4 regions of the Venatorbacter sp. C2-1 genome follow, and region 2 is predicted to be linked to each of the others. Evidence: predicted binding sites of a transcription regulator. Region 2 holds the regulator's gene; each other region holds the start of a gene.

What was found. Region 2 encodes sigma-54, which starts transcription at its own class of promoters, with help from an activator protein. Its sites were predicted from a motif close to TGGCACNNNNNTTGCTNT; they were not measured.
Region 1: MT343_RS01050 (amine dehydrogenase large subunit) is a predicted target of sigma-54. The motif match lies at 1,943-1,960, and genes of this name have one in related genera.
Region 3: flgJ (flagellar assembly peptidoglycan hydrolase FlgJ) is a predicted target of sigma-54. The motif match lies at 1,884-1,901, and genes of this name have one in related genera.
Region 4: MT343_RS08360 (nitrate reductase) is a predicted target of sigma-54. The motif match lies at 3,598-3,615, and genes of this name have one in related genera.

Annotation. Positions count from the first base shown of each region.
Region 1 covers NZ_CP094879.1:245,803-250,385, reverse strand. The annotation lists gene mauD (methylamine dehydrogenase accessory protein MauD) at 1-160, opposite strand, end outside; gene MT343_RS01055 (MauE/DoxX family redox-associated membrane protein) at 170-715, opposite strand; gene MT343_RS01050 (amine dehydrogenase large subunit) at 708-1,907, opposite strand; gene hisI (phosphoribosyl-AMP cyclohydrolase) at 2,227-2,607, shown strand; gene MT343_RS01040 (phosphoribosyl-ATP diphosphatase) at 2,635-2,967, shown strand; gene MT343_RS01035 (histidine triad nucleotide-binding protein) at 3,001-3,333, shown strand; gene tatA (Sec-independent protein translocase subunit TatA) at 3,369-3,629, shown strand; gene tatB (Sec-independent protein translocase protein TatB) at 3,629-4,012, shown strand; gene tatC (twin-arginine translocase subunit TatC) at 4,009-4,583, shown strand, end outside.
Region 2 covers NZ_CP094879.1:656,192-660,774, forward strand. The annotation lists gene ptsN (PTS IIA-like nitrogen regulatory protein PtsN) at 1-16, opposite strand, end outside; gene hpf (ribosome hibernation-promoting factor, HPF/YfiA family) at 20-322, opposite strand; gene MT343_RS02890 (RNA polymerase factor sigma-54) at 355-1,854, opposite strand; gene lptB (LPS export ABC transporter ATP-binding protein) at 1,983-2,708, opposite strand; gene lptA (lipopolysaccharide transport periplasmic protein LptA) at 2,705-3,286, opposite strand; gene lptC (LPS export ABC transporter periplasmic protein LptC) at 3,273-3,836, opposite strand; gene MT343_RS02910 (KpsF/GutQ family sugar-phosphate isomerase) at 3,836-4,583, opposite strand, start outside.
Region 3 covers NZ_CP094879.1:3,056,954-3,061,536, reverse strand. The annotation lists gene MT343_RS13715 (flagellar basal body P-ring protein FlgI) at 1-912, shown strand, start outside; gene MT343_RS13710 (hypothetical protein) at 1,335-1,634, shown strand; gene flgJ (flagellar assembly peptidoglycan hydrolase FlgJ) at 1,924-3,006, shown strand; gene flgK (flagellar hook-associated protein FlgK) at 2,999-4,583, shown strand, end outside.
Region 4 covers NZ_CP094879.1:1,882,826-1,887,408, forward strand. The annotation lists gene cobA (uroporphyrinogen-III C-methyltransferase) at 1-659, opposite strand, end outside; gene MT343_RS08360 (nitrate reductase) at 659-3,415, opposite strand; gene MT343_RS08365 (diguanylate cyclase) at 3,895-4,583, shown strand, end outside.

The DNA of each region.
Region 1 (4,583 bases), 410 kb from region 2:
TTAAATCACCGACTTTCGGCCCGGAGTCATTCATCAGCGCCCCCATCGGCGCGATACGTTCAAACAACACGCCGATCTGGCGGGCCAGCACAAAAAATGCGAGGGCCAGCGCCATTACGGCAACAAATAAAAATGCGACAGCAAAATACAAAGCAGTCATAACGACCTCTTAAATTCGTTTCAGTGAGTTGGCCATTTCACGGATGGCCAGCAGGTTGGCGTTCACCTGCTCAAATAACAGGAAGGCGAGCCACATAAAGACAGCAGCAGCGATGGCCACCACGATTTCGGCGCTCTGCAGTGCCTCCGGCAGACCGAGCAATGGCAGCAGAGCGAAGACCATCAGCAGCGCATTACGCAGCAACAGGGTTTTGCTCAGCAGTTGCGGAGTACCGCCACAGCCACATTCGATGCGGGTATGACCGCGACGGATATTGATGCCCATAGCGATGGCATATCCCCCGAGCAACAGCGCCGCCAGCACCAGTCCGGCAGCACGGCTGGCGCTGAATAACAGCATCAGCACCAGCGCGCCTTCGAGGGCCAGCAAGGCAACAGCAGCGGGCTTAACCAAAGCTTCCGGCAGCAGTTCGTAGTCGGCGACAAAGCCCTGGAATTCGAGGAAATCCAGTGCTTTGTGCAGTGCTGCGCGCAGGAATACCAGCAGGGTAAAGACCAGTAGCGTGAGGCTCGCCAGTGGCAGTAATTCAGTCATGAGACACCGCCAGCGAGGTGGTCCAACCGGCTTTTTCGTCGGCCGCCGCCTTCTCAAACATAAAGTCGCCATCGCCGCTCAGTACGTACTTGTCGATGGTTTCATCTTCTTCATTGGAACCGAACAGCACCGGGGTTTTGCCCTCAGTCACACTCAGTGCCACCATATGCGGTGCCGGAGAACGGCTGATGAGTTTTTTCTTCTTCAGACTGTAAGCCCAGATTTCTTCAGAGCCGTTTTTATGACTGCCGTCATAAGCGCCTGAATGCATCAGCATAAACACCATATCCAGCGTGCTGCTGTAAGCCGTGATGGCATAACCACCCGGAGCCCAGTCGCCTTCGATGCCGGCATTAACCTGCAGTTTTTCTTTGATTTTTACGGTTTTGCCACTGTCATCGGCGAGGTACAGGGCACCGCCGAAGGTGGTCAGGATCAGCTCACCGTTTTTACGGCGTTCGCTGTGGATATATATCGGGTCGGCATCCACATCGAATAATTTGCCCGATGCTTCAACACTGTATTCTTTACCCTTCAGGGTGAAGGTTTTCAGCTGTCCGGTACCACAAGGCGTACTGAAGCTGGAGCCTTTCAGTGCCGGATAAACGCCGTAACATCCCGGGGTCGGCACTTCAGTAATCACTTCGCCGGCGGCAATATCAATGACCGAAACCGAGGTCGCCGGTGTGGCATTCTGCACATACAGCAGTTTTTCATCGGCACTTAATTCCAGCAGCTGGGTCATGCCGATGGCTTTTACGGCTTTGTTAGGCACGATGATTTCTTTCTTACGGCTCAGGGTGTCTACGTCATACACCTGCACCACACTTTCCACCGGACCATAGGTAATGCGTTTGGCAAAGTCGGACAGTACGTAAACGGTTTTGCCGTCTTTCGAGACTTTCATCTGCGAGGTAATCCCCGCCGGCATCGAACCTTTATAGTGCAGGTCATCCTGAGCGAAGACGTGAATCTGGCTGGCGCCCCCCCAGGCGGCTTCGTTCATAAACACATTCGGCCCGGGCTGAATGGTTTTCTCGACCGTAAAAACTTCCGGCTTAAAGGGCTCTGCCTGCGCCGCCGGCATCACCGCCGACAACAGCAGGGTTGCGATACAGGCCGCCAGCGGTGCCGGAGTGAATACGCGGCGGGACAGGTTTCTGGTTTTACTTTTTTGCTTGGTTAACGTCATGGTTTGCAGCTCTTGTTGTGAGTCTGCAGGAGTGAAGAGCAGCGCCCATGCCAATGCCTGAGTTAACAGGCCAAACCTACCTCTGATGGGGTACCTAAAGAGGCCAATACTGACAATTTGATCAGAATTGTTACGTACTGTTAGTGCCCGCTATTAACGATAAAACCGTCAGCACTATAAAGGCGCGCCGGACAATAACGCCGGCGTTGTTCTGGTGCGTCTTGTTTGCTGCCTTCTTCACCTGTATCCACAGGCGGCGAAGCCCTACCCGAAACCCCGGGCATGGGGTATCCTGCGACCTCTGAACGCGGGGGATGTTATGAGTAACTGGCTTGATGCCGTAAAGTGGGACGCCGATGGTCTGGTGCCGGCCATTGCGCAGGATTATAAGACCGGCCGTATCCTGATGATGGCCTGGATGAACCGGGAAGCACTGGCGCTGACGGTGCAGGAAAACCGCGCCATCTACTATTCCCGCTCGCGCCAGCAACTGTGGCGTAAAGGCGAGTCTTCCGGCCATGTGCAGCAGCTGCACGAAGTGCGCCTCGACTGTGACGCCGATGTCATCACCCTGCAGGTGGAACAGATTGGCGGTATCGCCTGTCACACCGGCCGCGAAAGCTGCTTCTACCGGGTCTATCAGGATGGCGAATGGGTCAGCGTTGATCCGGTGCTGAAAGATCCGAAAGACATTTATTGATTGCTACTTAACGAAACTGAAACAGCTATGAGCGATATACTTTCCGCCCTCGGCGATATCCTTGAAGAACGTAAGAGCGCGGCCGCCGATTCATCCTATGTGGCCAGCCTGTATCACAAGGGCCTGAACAAGATTCTGGAGAAGGTTGGCGAAGAAGCCACCGAAACCATTCTGGCCGCCAAAGACGCCGAGACCAGTGGCGATAACAGCGATGTTATCTACGAAACCGCCGACCTGTGGTTCCACACCCTGGTGGCACTGGCCAAGCTGGGTGAGCGCCCGGAAGCCGTGGTTAACGAACTGGCACGACGCTTTAATATGTCCGGCCTGGAAGAAAAGGCGTCACGTACGCCCAAGTAAACCGGTACAGACCAGAGAACTGAGAGATTGAGTATGCCGGACTGTCTGTTTTGCCAGATTGTCGCCGGAAAGATTCCGGCCAATGTCGTTTATGAAGATGAGCACCTGCTGGCGTTTCACGATATTGCGCCTAAAGCAGACACCCACCTGCTGGTCATTCCCAAGCGCCATATCGTTAACCTGAATGATCTGAGCGAGGCTGATGCCAGCCTGATGAGCCATTTAATGCTCAGCCTGCCGGCTATTGCCCGTACACAAAACCTGACTGGCTTCCGCACCATTACCAATACCGGTAAAGAAGGTGGGCAGGAAGTTTTCCATATGCACTTTCATATACTGGGCGGCGATCAGCTGCCCGGTTTCTGATGTAATTTTTAAATTAAGAATAAGAGGATTTTCCTATGCTCGGCGGAATCAGTATCTGGCAATTATTAATCGTTCTGGCCATCGTCATTATGATTTTCGGTACCAAAAAACTGCGCAACCTGGGTGGCGACCTGGGCGGAGCAATCAAGAGCTTTAAAAAAGCTGTGAATGACGACAGCAGTGCAAAAGCCGATGAAGACGACAGTAAAGAGCCGGCAAAAACACTGGAGCATAAAGAAGGCGCAGCCAAAGACGCCGAATTCAAAAGCACCAACAAAGACCAAGATAAAATCTGATGTTCGATATCGGTTTTCTGGAATTAATGGTGGTAGCCATTCTGGGCCTGCTGGTGCTCGGCCCGGAACGTCTGCCAAAAGCAGCCCGCACAGTGGGTCTGTTTCTTGGCCGTATGCGCCGCACCATGAGCAATATCCAGGATGATCTTGAGCGCCAGGTCCGCACCGAAGAATTACGCGAAAAGCTGAAAGACCCTTATGCCACGTTTCTCGATGACGATTCGCCATCGGCTAACAGCATTCAGCCCAAGCCGGACGCAGAGCAAACAGCAGAAAATAAAGCCGCGGAAAACAAAGCCTCTTTGGCACGGGCTCCGCAGCAGCAAGGTCCGCAGCAGCCTGCTGCCAATTCAAAAACTGATAATACCGATGCGTCATCATGACCGATCATGAACAACCCCTGATTGCCCACCTGATCGAACTGCGAAACCGTTTGCTGAAATCGGTACTGGTGGTATTGGTGCTGTTCCTTGGCATGTTCTACTTTGCCAACGACCTGTACCTGATTCTGGTAAAACCACTGTCAGTATTGCTGCCCGACAGCGGCAATATGATCGCCACCGGTGTAGCCTCGCCTTTTCTGGTACCGTTTAAACTGACATTGGTTCTGGCGGTACTGCTGGCAGTGCCTTTTCTGCTGCATCAGGTATGGAGTTTTATATCTCCGGGTCTGTATCAGCACGAAAAGAAATTCGGTATTCCGTTGCTGGTCTCCAGCGTTGTCCTGTTTTATACCGGCATCGCCTTTGCCTACTTTGTGGTGCTGCCGCTGGCATTCGGCTTCTTTACCGCCGCCGGACCAGAAGGTATTTCCTTTATGCCGGACATCAGCAATATTCTCGATTTTATTCTTAAAATCTTTTTTGCTTTTGGCATTGCCTTTGAAATTCCGATTGCGACCTTTCTGATGGTACTCAGCGGTATAACCACCGTTGCCGCCCTGACAGAAAAGCG
Region 2 (4,583 bases):
CGATGCGAATGTCCATTAATCAGCCTTGTCCGTGTTGCCGCGCCACCAGTTTTTCTTTGTGTTTCAGTACCTGACGGTCGAGCTTGTCGGTCATCTGATCGATTGCAGCATACATATCATCGTGCTCAGCGCTGGCGTGCAGGTCGGCACCGCTGACGTGAATAGTCGCTTCAGCAATCATGCGCTCTTTAATAACGGTCAGGGTTACCTGGCCGTTGGTAATGTTGTCAAAGTGGCGTCCCAGCTTGGACATTTTTTCGTCTACGTACGCTTGCAGAGATTCGGTAACGTCAACGTGGTGACCGCTGATATTAATCTTCATGTCCAGACTCCTTGTTGCTGGCTTGTTGTTTTTTAAATCAATTGTTTACGTTCGTTCGAAGGCGGAATCATCATAGCCTCACGGTATTTGGCTACCGTGCGCCGTGCCACCTGAATGCCTTTTTCACCCAACACTGCGGCGATTTTGTTGTCGCTCAGCGGTTTGCGGGCATTTTCTTCAGCAATCAGTTTTTTAATCATGGCACGGATTGCGGTGGAGGAACATTCGCCGCCGCCATCGGTACTGACATGGCTGGAGAAAAAGTACTTCAGCTCGAAGATTCCGCGTGGCGTGTGCATGTATTTCTGGGTGGTTACCCGGGAAATGGTGGATTCATGCATACCAACGGCTTCGGCAATATCGTGCAGCACCAGCGGCTTCATTGCTTCTTCGCCCTGTTCGAAGAATTCAATCTGATATTCGACGATTTTGGTGGCTACTTTCAGCAGGGTTTCGTTGCGGCTTTGCAGACTTTTGATAAACCAGCGCGCTTCCTGCAGGTGGTCGCGCAAGAAGGCGTTGTCGGTGCTGTTATCGGAACGGCGTACCAGTGAGGCGTAATCGGCGTTAACGCGCAGCTTGGGGGCGATATCCGGATTCAGCTCAACCCGCCATTCGTCGCGGATATTGCGTACCAGCACATCGGGCACCACATATTCGGCCTGCTCGGCGCTGATGCCGGCACCTGGTTTGGGATTCAGTTCTTTAATCAGCCGCAGTACGGCTTTGAGGTCGTCTTCGCGCAATTTGGTTTTGCGCATCAGGGTCGGATAATCCTTGCTGCCGAGCAGTTCGATGTAATCGCGGATGACCATTTTGGCTTCGTTCAGCCAGGGCGTATCGGGTGGCAGTTGCTGCAGTTGCAGCAACAGGCATTCACGCAGGTCGCGGGCAAAAGCACCGGCCGGATCAAACTGCTGCAGGCGGTGGAGGACGGCCATGACTTCGTCTTCTTCGACGTCCAGAGCCGGGTCCATGCTTTCCAGAATGTCTTCGACGGTGGTGTGCAGATAGCCGTCGTCATCCACGCCGTCGATCAGCATCAGGGCGATCTCGCGGTCGGTATCTGACATCGGGGTCAAATTGAGTTGCCACAGCAGATGATCCTGCAGATCTTCGGTGCTGGCGTGGCGCGAGTCGTAATCGAAATCGTCGTCGATGGCGTTACTGCTGCTGCCGGAGGCAACGCTGGCGGTGGTCTGGTAAGTATCTTCCCACTGACTGTCGACCGGCAGGTCGTCGGGCAATTGCTCCTGCGACCACTGTTCATCCAGTTCCGGAGTGTCGTTGTGGCTGTCGTCCTGACTGCTGACTTCGTGGCTGCTGCTGGTGTCGTGATCGCTGTTGCGGGACAGATCGGGCAGGTCATCGTGCTCGTGTTCTTCTACTTCGAGCATCGGGTTGGAATCGAGGGCTTCCTGAATCTCCTGCTGCAGATCGAGGGTAGACAGCTGAAGCAGGCGGATGGCTTGTTGCAACTGAGGGGTCATGGTCAGGTGCTGACCCATCTTTAACTGAAGAGACGCTTTCATAAAAGTTCAGTAATCACTCAGTATCGGCATAGTCTGTGCATTATACGCCAAGCGGTAAACCTTGGAATCTTTTGTGCATCTTCCTTTGCTTTGGATCATCAGCCACTTCCCTGCAGCAGGGCTTGCCATCACAGGCGGAAATCCTCACCCAGGTACACTTTGCGTACCTGCTCGCTGGCCAATACCTGTTCAGCGGTGCCTTCGGCGATGATATGGCCACCCCCGACAATATAGGCTTTCTCACAGATAGCCAGAGTTTCCCTTACGTTGTGGTCCGTAATGAGTACGCCGATGCCACGTGCCTTGAGTTGTCGGATGATGTCCATGATGTCAGCTACAGAAATCGGGTCAACCCCGGCGAACGGCTCATCAAGCAGAATAAAGGACGGCTCAGCCGCCAGCGCGCGGGCAATCTCGACCCGGCGTCGTTCACCACCGGATAAGGCCATGCCCAGACTGCTGCGGATATGCTGAATATGAAACTCATTCAGCAGCTCTTCCAGTTTTTCCAGACGCTGTGCACGGTTGAGGTCTTTGCGGGTTTCGAGAATGGCGAGAATATTATCGGCCACACTTAATTTGCGGAAAATGGAGGCTTCCTGCGGCAGATAGCCAATGCCTTTCTGCGCCCGGCCGTGCATCGGCAGATGACTGATGTCTTCGTCGTCAATTTTGATGCGGCCTTTATCGGCCTGCACCAAATTCACAATCATGTAGAAACAGGTGGTCTTACCGGCCCCGTTGGGTCCCAGCAGGCCAACGATCTGACCGCTTTGCACAGACATGGATACATCTTTTACCACTTCCCGGCCGTTATAGCTTTTCGCCAGGTTTTCGGCTTTCAGGGTCTTCATGGCTGTTCCTGTACTGGCTTGCTGTTATCGGTGGCAGATTCTGCCGGAGCCTGTGGCTGAATTACGACTTTGATTCGTTGTTTTTCGCCATTACCACCAGTCTGGCCGGAGGTACTGGTGCCGCCGCTGGCGCTGACGGTTTCTTTGGTCATGTCATAGAGGATGCGCTCACCACTGAACAGGTTGCCGTCCTGCTGCAGTTGAGCATTGCCCTGAATGTTGACTTCACGTTGCCGGGCAAAGTAATCAATGCGCTGGCCGTGTGCTTTGGTCAGGGGTTTTCCCGGATTGATCTGTTGCTGATAGCGTGCCGGTTTTTTCGCTGTCCCTTCGGCAACGGCTTTTTCCAGTGTGCTATCGGTGCGGATAATCAGCAGGCGCTCCGATTCGATGCGCAGGGTTCCCTGGGTCAGAATCACATTGCCTTCATAAATAACAACGCCAGCCTTGCGGTCGAGCTCAGCGTGGTCAGAGAGAATGACCATTTCCTGCTGCCAGTCGTCGGGTAAGGCATAAGCAGAGGCTGCGCTGCACAGGACAAACAGGCCGGCCAGAAAACGATGATTATTGCGGAACATAGCGGCTATCCACCTGTGATTTGAATTCCATGCGCTGACGCGCGATATCCAGTGTCATACCGGTTGCATTGATATGTGTTTGCGGGCTTGTAATGGTTACCGGCTGATCAGTCTCGGCCAGTTGCTGGCGGCTGTGGTAGGTCAGGATACTGGTTTCGATCAGAATATCGTCCGCAGCGTCGGCCGGATCGAGCGGCCGGATTTCGACCTGGCCTATAAGGCGCAGCGACTGCTCGTTATCCTGTAGTGTTCCTTCGCGGGCATTGACCTGCCAGGTCTGGCCATCATCATCGTCTGACATCAGCAGCGGCCCGGTAAAGAGGGTGCTTTTCGTCTGCGGATAATGGGTTGAGCGTGCTGCAACAAAGGTTTGCTGTAATTCGCCATTACTGTCGTACTGGCGGTTGTACAGGCCTTCGCCATAGTAATCCGGTTCATGATTCTGCAGCTCACTCAGGGGGGGCGTCTGCTCCTGGGTGTAGCGATCCACTGCCAGCAGAGCCAGACCAAAGATCAGGGTCAGCAGTAACAGCAGATAACGCTTGCGCATCAGATTACGCCCGCGCGCAGCAGATCGTGCATATTGATGACGCCAACCGTGTCGTCGCCATTTTTAACGACCAGGGCGTTGATTTTGTTGTCTTCCATCAGCTTCAGCGCTTCGGCAGCGAGGGTACCTGGCGTGGTGGTTTTGCCACCGACGGTCATCACATCGGCCATGGTGGCGGTATGGATATCAACTCCGTGATCAATGGCACGACGCAGGTCACCGTCGGTGAAAATACCGGTCAGCTTGCCGTTATCCTGCACGGTGGTCATGCCCAGACCTTTGGAGGTTACAACCAGCAGGGCTTCAGACAGCGTGGCGGAAGGGGAAACCACCGGAATCTGATCGCCACTGTGCATGATGTCTTCCACTTTCAACAGCAGGCGGCGGCCAAGTGAGCCGCCCGGATGAGAGAAGGCAAAATCTTCGGCGGTAAAACCACGGGCTTCCAGCAAGGCAACGGCCAGCGCATCACCCATCACCAGCGCGCAGGTGGTGGAAGAGGTTGGTGCCAGATTCAGCGGACAGGCTTCCTGATTCACTCCGGTATTTAAGTGGGCGTTAGCGGCACGGCCGAGGGTAGATTCCGGATTACCGGTCATGCTGATCAGGGCGGTGCCGAGGCGTTTAAGCAGGGGGAGCAGACTGGTAACTTCACCGGTTTCACCGGAGTTGGACAGAGCGATAACCACATCCGATGGCTGAATCATGCCCATGTCGCCATGGCTGGCTTCACCCGGATGCACAAAA
Region 3 (4,583 bases), 1.9 Mb from region 2:
AACATGATGGCCGAATTCGGCATTACCCTGCCGGCCGGTGTTGATCCGAAATTAAAAAATGTGGCGGCGGTATCGGTTACTGCAGAATTACCGGCCTTTGCCAAGCCCGGACAACGGGTGGATGTCACCGTTGCCTCATTAGGTAATGCCAAAAGCCTGCGTGGTGGCGCATTGATGTTTACGCCGCTCAAAGGTGCCGACGGAAATATTTACGCGGTTGCCCAGGGTAATCTGGTGGTTGGTGGTTTTGGCGCTGAAGGTAATGATGGTTCAAAAATTACCGTGAATGTACCCAGTGTCGGCCGTATTCCTAACGGTGCTTCTGTGGAGCAAACCGTACCCAGCAATTTTTCCCGTGGTGACAGCCTGATTTTTAACCTCGACCAGCCGGACTTTACCACGGCCCGTGCGATGGTTGAGCGCATCAATACCTTACTCGGACCAGGAACCGCTGAAGCGCTGGACGCAACGTCGATCCGCGTCAGTGCACCGCGTGATACCAGTCAACGTGTCAGTTATTTATCCATCATTGAAAATCTGGAAATTGAAACCGGTAAAGAACGGGCCAAGGTTATTATCAACTCCCGCACCGGTACTATTGTGATCGGTCAGAATGTAATGATTGAGCCGGTGGCGGTTACCCACGGCAGCCTGGTGGTAACCATTACCGAAGATTTTCAGGTTTCCCAGCCCAATGCCCTTGCTGATGGCGAAACCGTCGTCGTACCGCAGACCAATATTAATATCGATAACGGCGGCGATAACCGCATGTTTAAATTTGGTCCTGGTGTATCCCTCGACAGTATTGTTAAAGCCGTTAATGAAGTAGGGGCTGCGCCCGGTGATTTAATGGCTATTCTTGAAGCAATGAAGCAGGCCGGTGCGTTAAAGGCTGAATTGATTGTTATCTGATACTAGGGCCTGTTAACACTAAGTGAATCGGGCCTGCTGAGAGCCAGTTTTTCTCAGAACAAGGAGAGAGGAGTGATATTGTCAGGAACATCCATGTTCCTGACCCTTCGGGCTTCGCGCCCATCTGCTCCGGGCAGATGGGTAGTGTGCTAAATGAATGACGAACGACGACGTTAATGGGGAAAACTGGCCTCAGCCCGAAGGGTTATGGCTAAAAATCCCTCATCCTGCGTTGCTGTTCGTTTGCTTAACCCGTTACCAATCTGTCTGGAACAGATTGGCGTGCCAACCCAGAAGGGGTGAAGCACAGGGATGTGCTGAACATCCCACACTCTCAGCGCCTTGTCTGAGGAATTTTTGGCCGATAACAGACCTGTTTAATTAGTGTTAACAGGCCCTAATAAACATAAGAGAACACGAATATGAGTGCTGAATTGTTTGAGCAGGTAAAAAACCTGTCCCTGGAACTCCGCTCGCTGATTCGTCAGGGGGTTCGTGAGGGTGTCGATGAGCGGATTCAGCGGCGCAACGAATTACTGCAGCAGTGGTTTGCCCAGATCAGTGAGCTGATTGATATGACCAATGAGCAGCAGGAGTTTCTGGAAGGTTTGCTGCAGGAAGAGCAGCAGTTGCTGGCCGATCTGCAGCAGGAGCAGAAAAGCATTGCCAGCCGTCAGAGCGGCAAGAAAAAGCTTTCCCAATACGAACAGTTGCCGCATTGAAAGCGTACATCTCGTTCCCACGCTGTGTGGTAGTCTTTGCTGACACCGTCGCATTCCCACGCAGAGCCTGGGAACGAGAAAAAGAAAAAACCTTCTGAATACGAACAATTGTCACACTGAGGCAATGCCTGTTCAGCCCATCAGACTTTACTGGCAGAAATGGCTCAGATGCTGATGTTATTCAAACTCAAAATCCGGGCTTTTGTCCGGATTTTTTCTTCTCTCTTTACACTCGCTTAATCAGTCAATTGGCAAACATCTTGCAGTTTCCCTAACAAAGGAGATTGCTATGATCCAGACACAACCACAGAGCGCCCAGATTTATACCGACCTGAATGCCCTGCAGGGTATTCGTTCGTTGGGAAAAGACGATAAAAACGCCGCGCTGATGGAAGTTGCCAAGCAGTTTGAATCGATGTTTCTGAACATGATGATGTCGTCCATGCGTGACGCCAACAAGGTGTTCGAAGAAGACTCGATGTTCAATTCTCCGGAAACCGATTTCTACCGCAAAATGTATGACGATCAGATGGCGCTGTCGCTCTCCGGCCAGCAGGGCATGGGGCTTTCTCAGGTTATCTATCGCCAGCTGATGTCCAGCTACGGTGACAACAATAACGAAGCCAAAGAGCTGGATCAGGGCAAATTATTTGACCGTCGCACACGTTCACCGTTACCGATGGTTTCTCCCTCTCATGTTACTGCCCTCAATGCGACGATGGATGCCGTTGATGCTGAACTGCATCAGCTTCGTCCTCGGCCTCAGGCAGCGGTCACAGCCAGTGAACATTCTGTTGCTGCGGATACAACACCGCTTGTAGCAGCCAGCGGCAGCGGTAATAAAGGGCAACAGTTTGCCACTCCGGCAGAGTTCGTTGCCGCTCTTTATCCGCTGGCAGAAAAAGTCGGCGCTGAGTTGGGGGTCGAACCAAAAGCCATCGTTGCCCAGGCTGCGCTCGAAACGGGCTGGGGAAAATATATGATCAGCGATGATCAGGGTCGTAACAGTTTTAATTTTTTTGGTATTAAAGCCGACAGCCGCTGGCAGGGTGAGCGGGTCGACGTGGTTACCCACGAATACCGCGACGGTCTGGCAGTAAAGGAACGGGCACCGTTCCGCTCTTACTCGTCGATGGAAGAAGGTGTGCGCGACTATGCCGACTTCCTGCAGGGCGCCGAGCGTTATCAGCAGGCCATTGGTCAGAATCTGGGCGCCGGACATTATGGCTATGCCCTGCAGCAGGCCGGCTATGCCACCGATCCACAATATGGAGCAAAAATTCAGCGTATTTCACAAAGTACAACCCTGAATTCTGCACTGGAACAACTGCGTTCGTCAGCGCCGCTGACCGGAGATCGCAACGATGGCTAGTATTCTTGAAATTGGTATTTCCGGCCTGCGCGCAAGCCAGACGGCATTAACCATTACCGGCCACAATATTACCAATGCCGGCACAGAGGGTTACAGCCGTCAGGTGATTGGCCAGAGTGCAGTCAGTCCGCAGAATAAAGGCGGTGTCTGGGTAGGTTCAGGCGTTAATGTCGATACCGTTAATCGTGTTTATGATCAGTTTCTGACTGAGCAACTCTGGCGTGATACCTCAACCTTTAATGGCTTCGATACGCTGGCTTTAAACGCAGAACAGATTGACAGTTTACTGGCCGATTCCGGCACTGGTGTGCAGCCGGGTCTGGAGCGTATGTTTTCATCCCTGCAGGCCGTGGTGGATGATCCGGCTTCATTGCCGGCACGGGCAGTATTAATTTCAGAGAGTAATGGTCTGGTTGATCGTTTTACCTCGATCAGTGACCGCCTGTACGCACAGAACGATATTATTAATGGCCAGATGGATGTCATGGCCGGGCAGATTACCACCATTGCAGAAGGCATCGCTGAGCTGAATGAGCAGATTCAGTTTGCCACCGCATCGGCCAATGGTATCGAACCCAGCGATTTACTGGATGCCCGTGATAAATTAGTTAAAGACCTTTCCGAACTGGTAAAAGTAAATGTTGTAGAACAAGACGATTCGGTCTGGAACGTTTTTATCGGCAATGGCCAGGCATTGGTTATTGGTAATGACTACAACGAAGTATTTGCCGATGCCGGCGGCTCTGATCCATCCCGCTCCGATCTGTACTTCCGTAAAGGCGATGTGATTCAGAATGTCACCGACGAAATTGTTGGTGGTCAGCTGGGGGGAACACTGGAGTTCCGTAATGAAGTTCTGGATCCGGTACTCAGTGGGTTGGGACGTCTGGCGCTGGTCATAAATCAGACCTTTAACGAACAACACAAGCTGGGCATCGATTACGACGGTAAAATGGGCGAGAACTTTTTTGCCGATATTAACGCACCGGAAAAAACCTACACACGTGTTCTGGGTGACAGTCAGAATGCCCGCCCGAATGACCGCTTGTTGAGTGTTCATATTAAAGATGCCGGAGCGTTAACCACCAGTGAGTATCAGGTGGAATTTCCCGGTCCGGATGATTACACCTACCGTATTAAACGCCTGGATGACGATAAAATCGTCAGCAGCGGAGCATTGACCGGCAGTTTTCCGGATTCCGTAGAGGTCGATGGATTTGAAATCCGCTTTGAAGCCGGTAGTTTTCAGGCGGGCGATGACTTCCGCATCATGCCGACGCGTAATGAGTCGACTAAGGTTCAGGTTAATATCACCCGTCCCGAGCAGGTTGCCGTTGCTTCTCCGATTGTGACCGATTCCGCTATTGGTAATCAGGGAAATGCAGCGATATCTCAGGGTGGTGTTTATGACATTAATACGCCTTATTTTTCCCGTGAAGGTGAACTGACACCACCGCTGTTGATCCGCTTCACTTCGCCAACCACTTACGATGTGCTGGATAACACCGATCCGGGGAAGCCTATTCCGCTGTTTCCGCCGCTGATGAATCAGACTTACGTGCCGGGTATCAGTAATT
Region 4 (4,583 bases), 1.2 Mb from region 2:
AAAGCCACCGGGGTGGACTCGTGCAGGCCTTCCTGCAGCAGTTGGGCGGTAATCGGCCCGGCCTGGCGCAGGCCCATATAAAATACCCGGGTTGGATTCTGGCACGGAGAAAATTCGTTAAATTTGCTGTGGCCGGAATGCAGTACCAGCGCATTGCCGTAATCACGGTGGGTGAGGGGAATACCGGCTGCCGCGGCACAGCCTCCGGCGGCGGTAATGCCGGGGACAATATCCACTTCCACGCCGCGCTGTTGCAGGTATTCCATTTCTTCGCCGCCGCGACCAAAAATAAAAGGATCGCCGCCTTTTAAACGTACCACGCGCTGGTATTTTCCGGCAGCCGATAGCAAGGCTTTATTAATATCCTGCTGCGTCATTTTATGCGCGCCACAACGTTTTCCGGTATGGATACGTGCACACTGGCGCGGCAACAGGGCGAGAATATCGTCAGAAATCAGGCTGTCGTACAGCACCACGTCTGCCTCGGCGATGACCCGCATGGCTTTTAAGGTCAGCAATTCCGGATCGCCCGGACCGGCGCCGACCAGCCAGACTTTTCCTGAACCTTTCTGCTCTTTGCTGCCTGGTGGATTGGTCAGTTTGGATGCATGCAAAGAGGACGCACGTTTTACCGGATTTTTTGCCTGTATTGTCATCATTATAATTCCACTGCAGTGCAGGCCGCGTCGCTGAACAGGGCTGCAGGTTGTGTATCGCTACCGGCGCTGTGGCTGGCCAGCAGGGTTTTTAACTCGGGAATGCAGGAGCCGCAATTGGTGCCGCAACGCAGAGCCTTGCCTAGTGCGTCACTGCTGTCGCAACCGTTATTAATGGCCTGAATAATCTGTTTTTCACCGATCTGGAAGCAGGAGCACACAATAGCGCCATGATCCGGGGCATCAGCCGGTTGGCCGGCAAGCAGAGCTCGGCGCTGCTGGCTGCTCAGTTCGCTCTGGGCAAAGCATTCGGTCAGCCACTGACGATTACTGAACTGCAGATCTTTATGAACAAAAATGACGGCTTCAAGCTGGTTATTAACAATCAGAACATGGCGGTAATGTTGCTGAGCGGGGTCGCTCAGCGTTAACCACTGGCCTTTTAACGGTTGGTCCGGCAGCCGCTGACGCAGAGCATCGACAAACTGGCCGGCATCGCCCTGACCAGCCACTTCGTAGACCATGCCAGGATTATGGATGTCATCGCCAAACACACCGCAGGCCCAGTACGCGCAATCCGGTGTACCGATATCACGGCGGCTTAACACAAAGCCCTGCCACCCGGGACGGAAAGGCTCGGCATTAACCGCACTGTATTTCAGTTCCGGCTGACCGGAGATGGCGTCCACGCTGCTGTCGGTCAGGGTACCCATGCGTGCGGCACTGGCGTAACGGCTGGTCCAGTGCATGGGTACAAATATTTCGCCGGTGCGCTGGTTATCACTGATATGGGCACGCAGCAGCAGGCTTCCACGGGGGTTGAATATCCGTACCAGTGAGCCGTCTTCAATCCCGCGCAGGGCGGCATCCTGCGGGTGAATATCGGCGTATGGTTCGCTGATATGCTGTGCCAGCCTCGGTGCTTTACCGGTGCGGGTCATGGTGTGCCAGTGATCGCGTACACGGCCGGTATTCATAATCAGATCGCCGCCAGTGCGGGGGGCTGGCAGTTCGGGGGCAACGGCAATAAAGCGTGCTTTACCGTTATCGGTGTAGAAGCGACGGTCATCAAAAAAGCGCTGACGCCCCTGCGGATATTGCGCATTCACCGGCCACTGTACCGGTGCCATGGCGTCGTACTGCGCGCGGCTCATAGCGCTTAATCCGCTTAAATCAAAATCACGGCTGCCGTTATTTTCAAATGCCGAGAGTCTCGCATGTTCGTCAAAAATATCGGCCGGATGGCTGTAGTTAAATGCATCTGCATGACCCAGGGCATGGGCCACCTGGGTGATAATCCACCAGTCGGGCATGGCTTCACCCGGTGGCGGCAGAAAACCGCGCTGACGTGAAATCCGGCGTTCGGAGTTGGTGACGGTGCCGTTTTTTTCGCCCCAGCTGGCTGCTGGCAGCAATACATGGGCAGCGGCAGCAGTATCGGTATCGGCCATGCAATCGGAAACCACCACCAGTTCGCAGTGTTTGAGCGCTTCTTTTACATCGTCGGCATCGGGCATGCTGACCAGCGGGTTGGTGGACATAATCCACAGAAATTTGATCTCGCCGCGTTTAACGGCCTGAAACAGGTCAACGGCTTTCAGGCCCGGCCGTTCGGCCAGATTAGGTGCCTGCCAGAAGCGCCGTACCCGGTCGCGCTCGGCAGCGGAAAAATCCATATGCGCAGCCAGCTGATTAGCCAGTCCGCCCACTTCACGGCCGCCCATAGCATTGGGCTGACCGGTAATGGAGAAGGGCGTGGCGCCGGGTTTACCAATACGGCCGGTGGCTAAATGCACATTGATGATGGCATTGCCTTTATCGGTGCCGGTCGCGCTCTGGTTAATACCCTGAGAATAAAAAGTAACCGTGCGTGGGGTATCGGCAAACCAATGAAAGAACTGCGCCAGATCTGAGGCTTCGATATCCAGCTGGCCGGCAACGTCTTTCAGGCTGCGGCATTGTTGCCGTGCGGTTTCCAGCGCGCTGCCAAAGCCTTCGGTATGCAGGGCGATAAAATGGTGGTCGAGGTTATTGGTTTCACCGAGATACGCCAGCAGGGCGGTAAACAGAAAAGCATCGCTGCCGGGACGGATAGCCAGATGCAGGTCGGCGAGATCACAGGTGGCGGTGCGGCGCGGATCAATCACCACCACTTTCATATCCGGGTTGGCTTTTTTCGCGGCCACCATGCGTTGATACAAAACGGGGTGGGCCCATGCCGCATTGGAGCCGGTAAGCACCAGCAGGTCGGCCTGCTCTAAATCTTCGTAGCAGCCGGGTACGGTGTCGGAGCCAAACGCGCGCTTATAGGACGCAACGGCCGAGGCCATGCACAGACGGGAGTTGGTATCCATATTGGCGCTGCCGATAAAGCCCTTCATCAGCTTATTGGCAACGTAATAATCTTCGGTCAGCAGCTGGCCGGAGCCATAAAAGGCCACGGCATCCGGCCCATGGGTATGAATCACTTGCTGAATTTTATCGGCAATAAGGTTGATGGCCTGGCTCCAGCTGCTGCGCTGGCCGTTCATGAGCGGATACATCAGGCGGCCGTTATGGCTGATGGTTTCATGCAGCGCTGAACCTTTTACGCACAAGCGGCCGAAGTTAGACGGATGACGGCTGTCTCCGGCGACCGGTAACAGCTGTCCATTCTGCTGGCTGATATCAACGCCACAGCCAACACCGCAGTAAGGGCAGGTGGTCTGCGTTTGCTGTGTGGCGGTTAACGGCGTTGCTGTCTGCTCAATGGCGCTCATTGGCAATCCACTCTGAAAAATCCCAAAAAAAAGCGCCCACAGGTTTTTACCTGTGAGCGCCAATGCTCATTCTGCACAACATACGTTTCGTCGCGACAGGCCTTGTAAGCGCTGTGTATGACGGTTGGCATCTGCGTTGATGCCGGAAACGGCCTGATAGTGGCAGCTTCGTTATTCAAGACAATTCAAGATAAGTGCCAACCCTGCGGGCAAACCTGAAAAATAACAGCAAAGGCGCAGAATGGATCATCCGTGCGGGACGGCACAGTATTCCGTCGGCCGGTATTGATTCGGCAAAGAATAAAAATGCGTTTTAGCGGAGCGCAGATTGGTCTTTATGACTCAAATTGGTGCGAAGGTGCCTGTGATTTAGCAGGCACTGCCTGAGTTTGCGCTATAAGCAGGCAGAATCGTTGCTACACTCTGAAGATCGGCTCCAGGTGTGCCGGATCAATTTGTACAGAAAGGCCCGGTATGTGATGACTGACGAAATAAATAACCCCGGAATAAAGCGACTGCTCGCCGAAATCCCTTTGCTGAATCGCCGTATTCAGCACTATCAGCCGGGTATGCCGATCACCATTCTGGCGTTCGGTACTGGTACTGTACCGCCGTCACTGGCAGAAAAAATCCGTGCGGCGGGTTACCGGCTGAAAGAAGTGGAATCCATATCGCACCTGCTGCATCACGAAGGTAATAACACCTGCGCCCTGATTGTTAATCTTGATTCTCTTAACGATAAGCAGCAGCAGCGTGTACTACAGCTGGCGCAGAAGAATCTGCATCTGCCGGTGCTGGCCATCAGCACCGCCAGCGGGCTGGAAGAACGCATTATTGCCATCCGCATGGGGGCTCAGGCTTTTATTACCACGCCGGTTAATGATGATCAGGTTCTGGCGGAGATTAATGCCCTGACCGAACGCTATGAACGCGACCCTTATCAGGTTCTGATTGTTGATGATCAGCCTTCTGTCGCCGAGTTTCTTTCCTCCACTCTGCAGGATGCGGGTTTTCATACCTATGTGATTACCCAGCCAATGAGTGAGCTGATGCCGTATCTGCAGAATCATATTCCTGATCTGATTCTGCTCGATTTGTATATGCCCGGTATCAGTGGTCAGGAGCTGGCGGGGGTAATCCGCCAGCAGGATAATCTGATCAGCGTGCC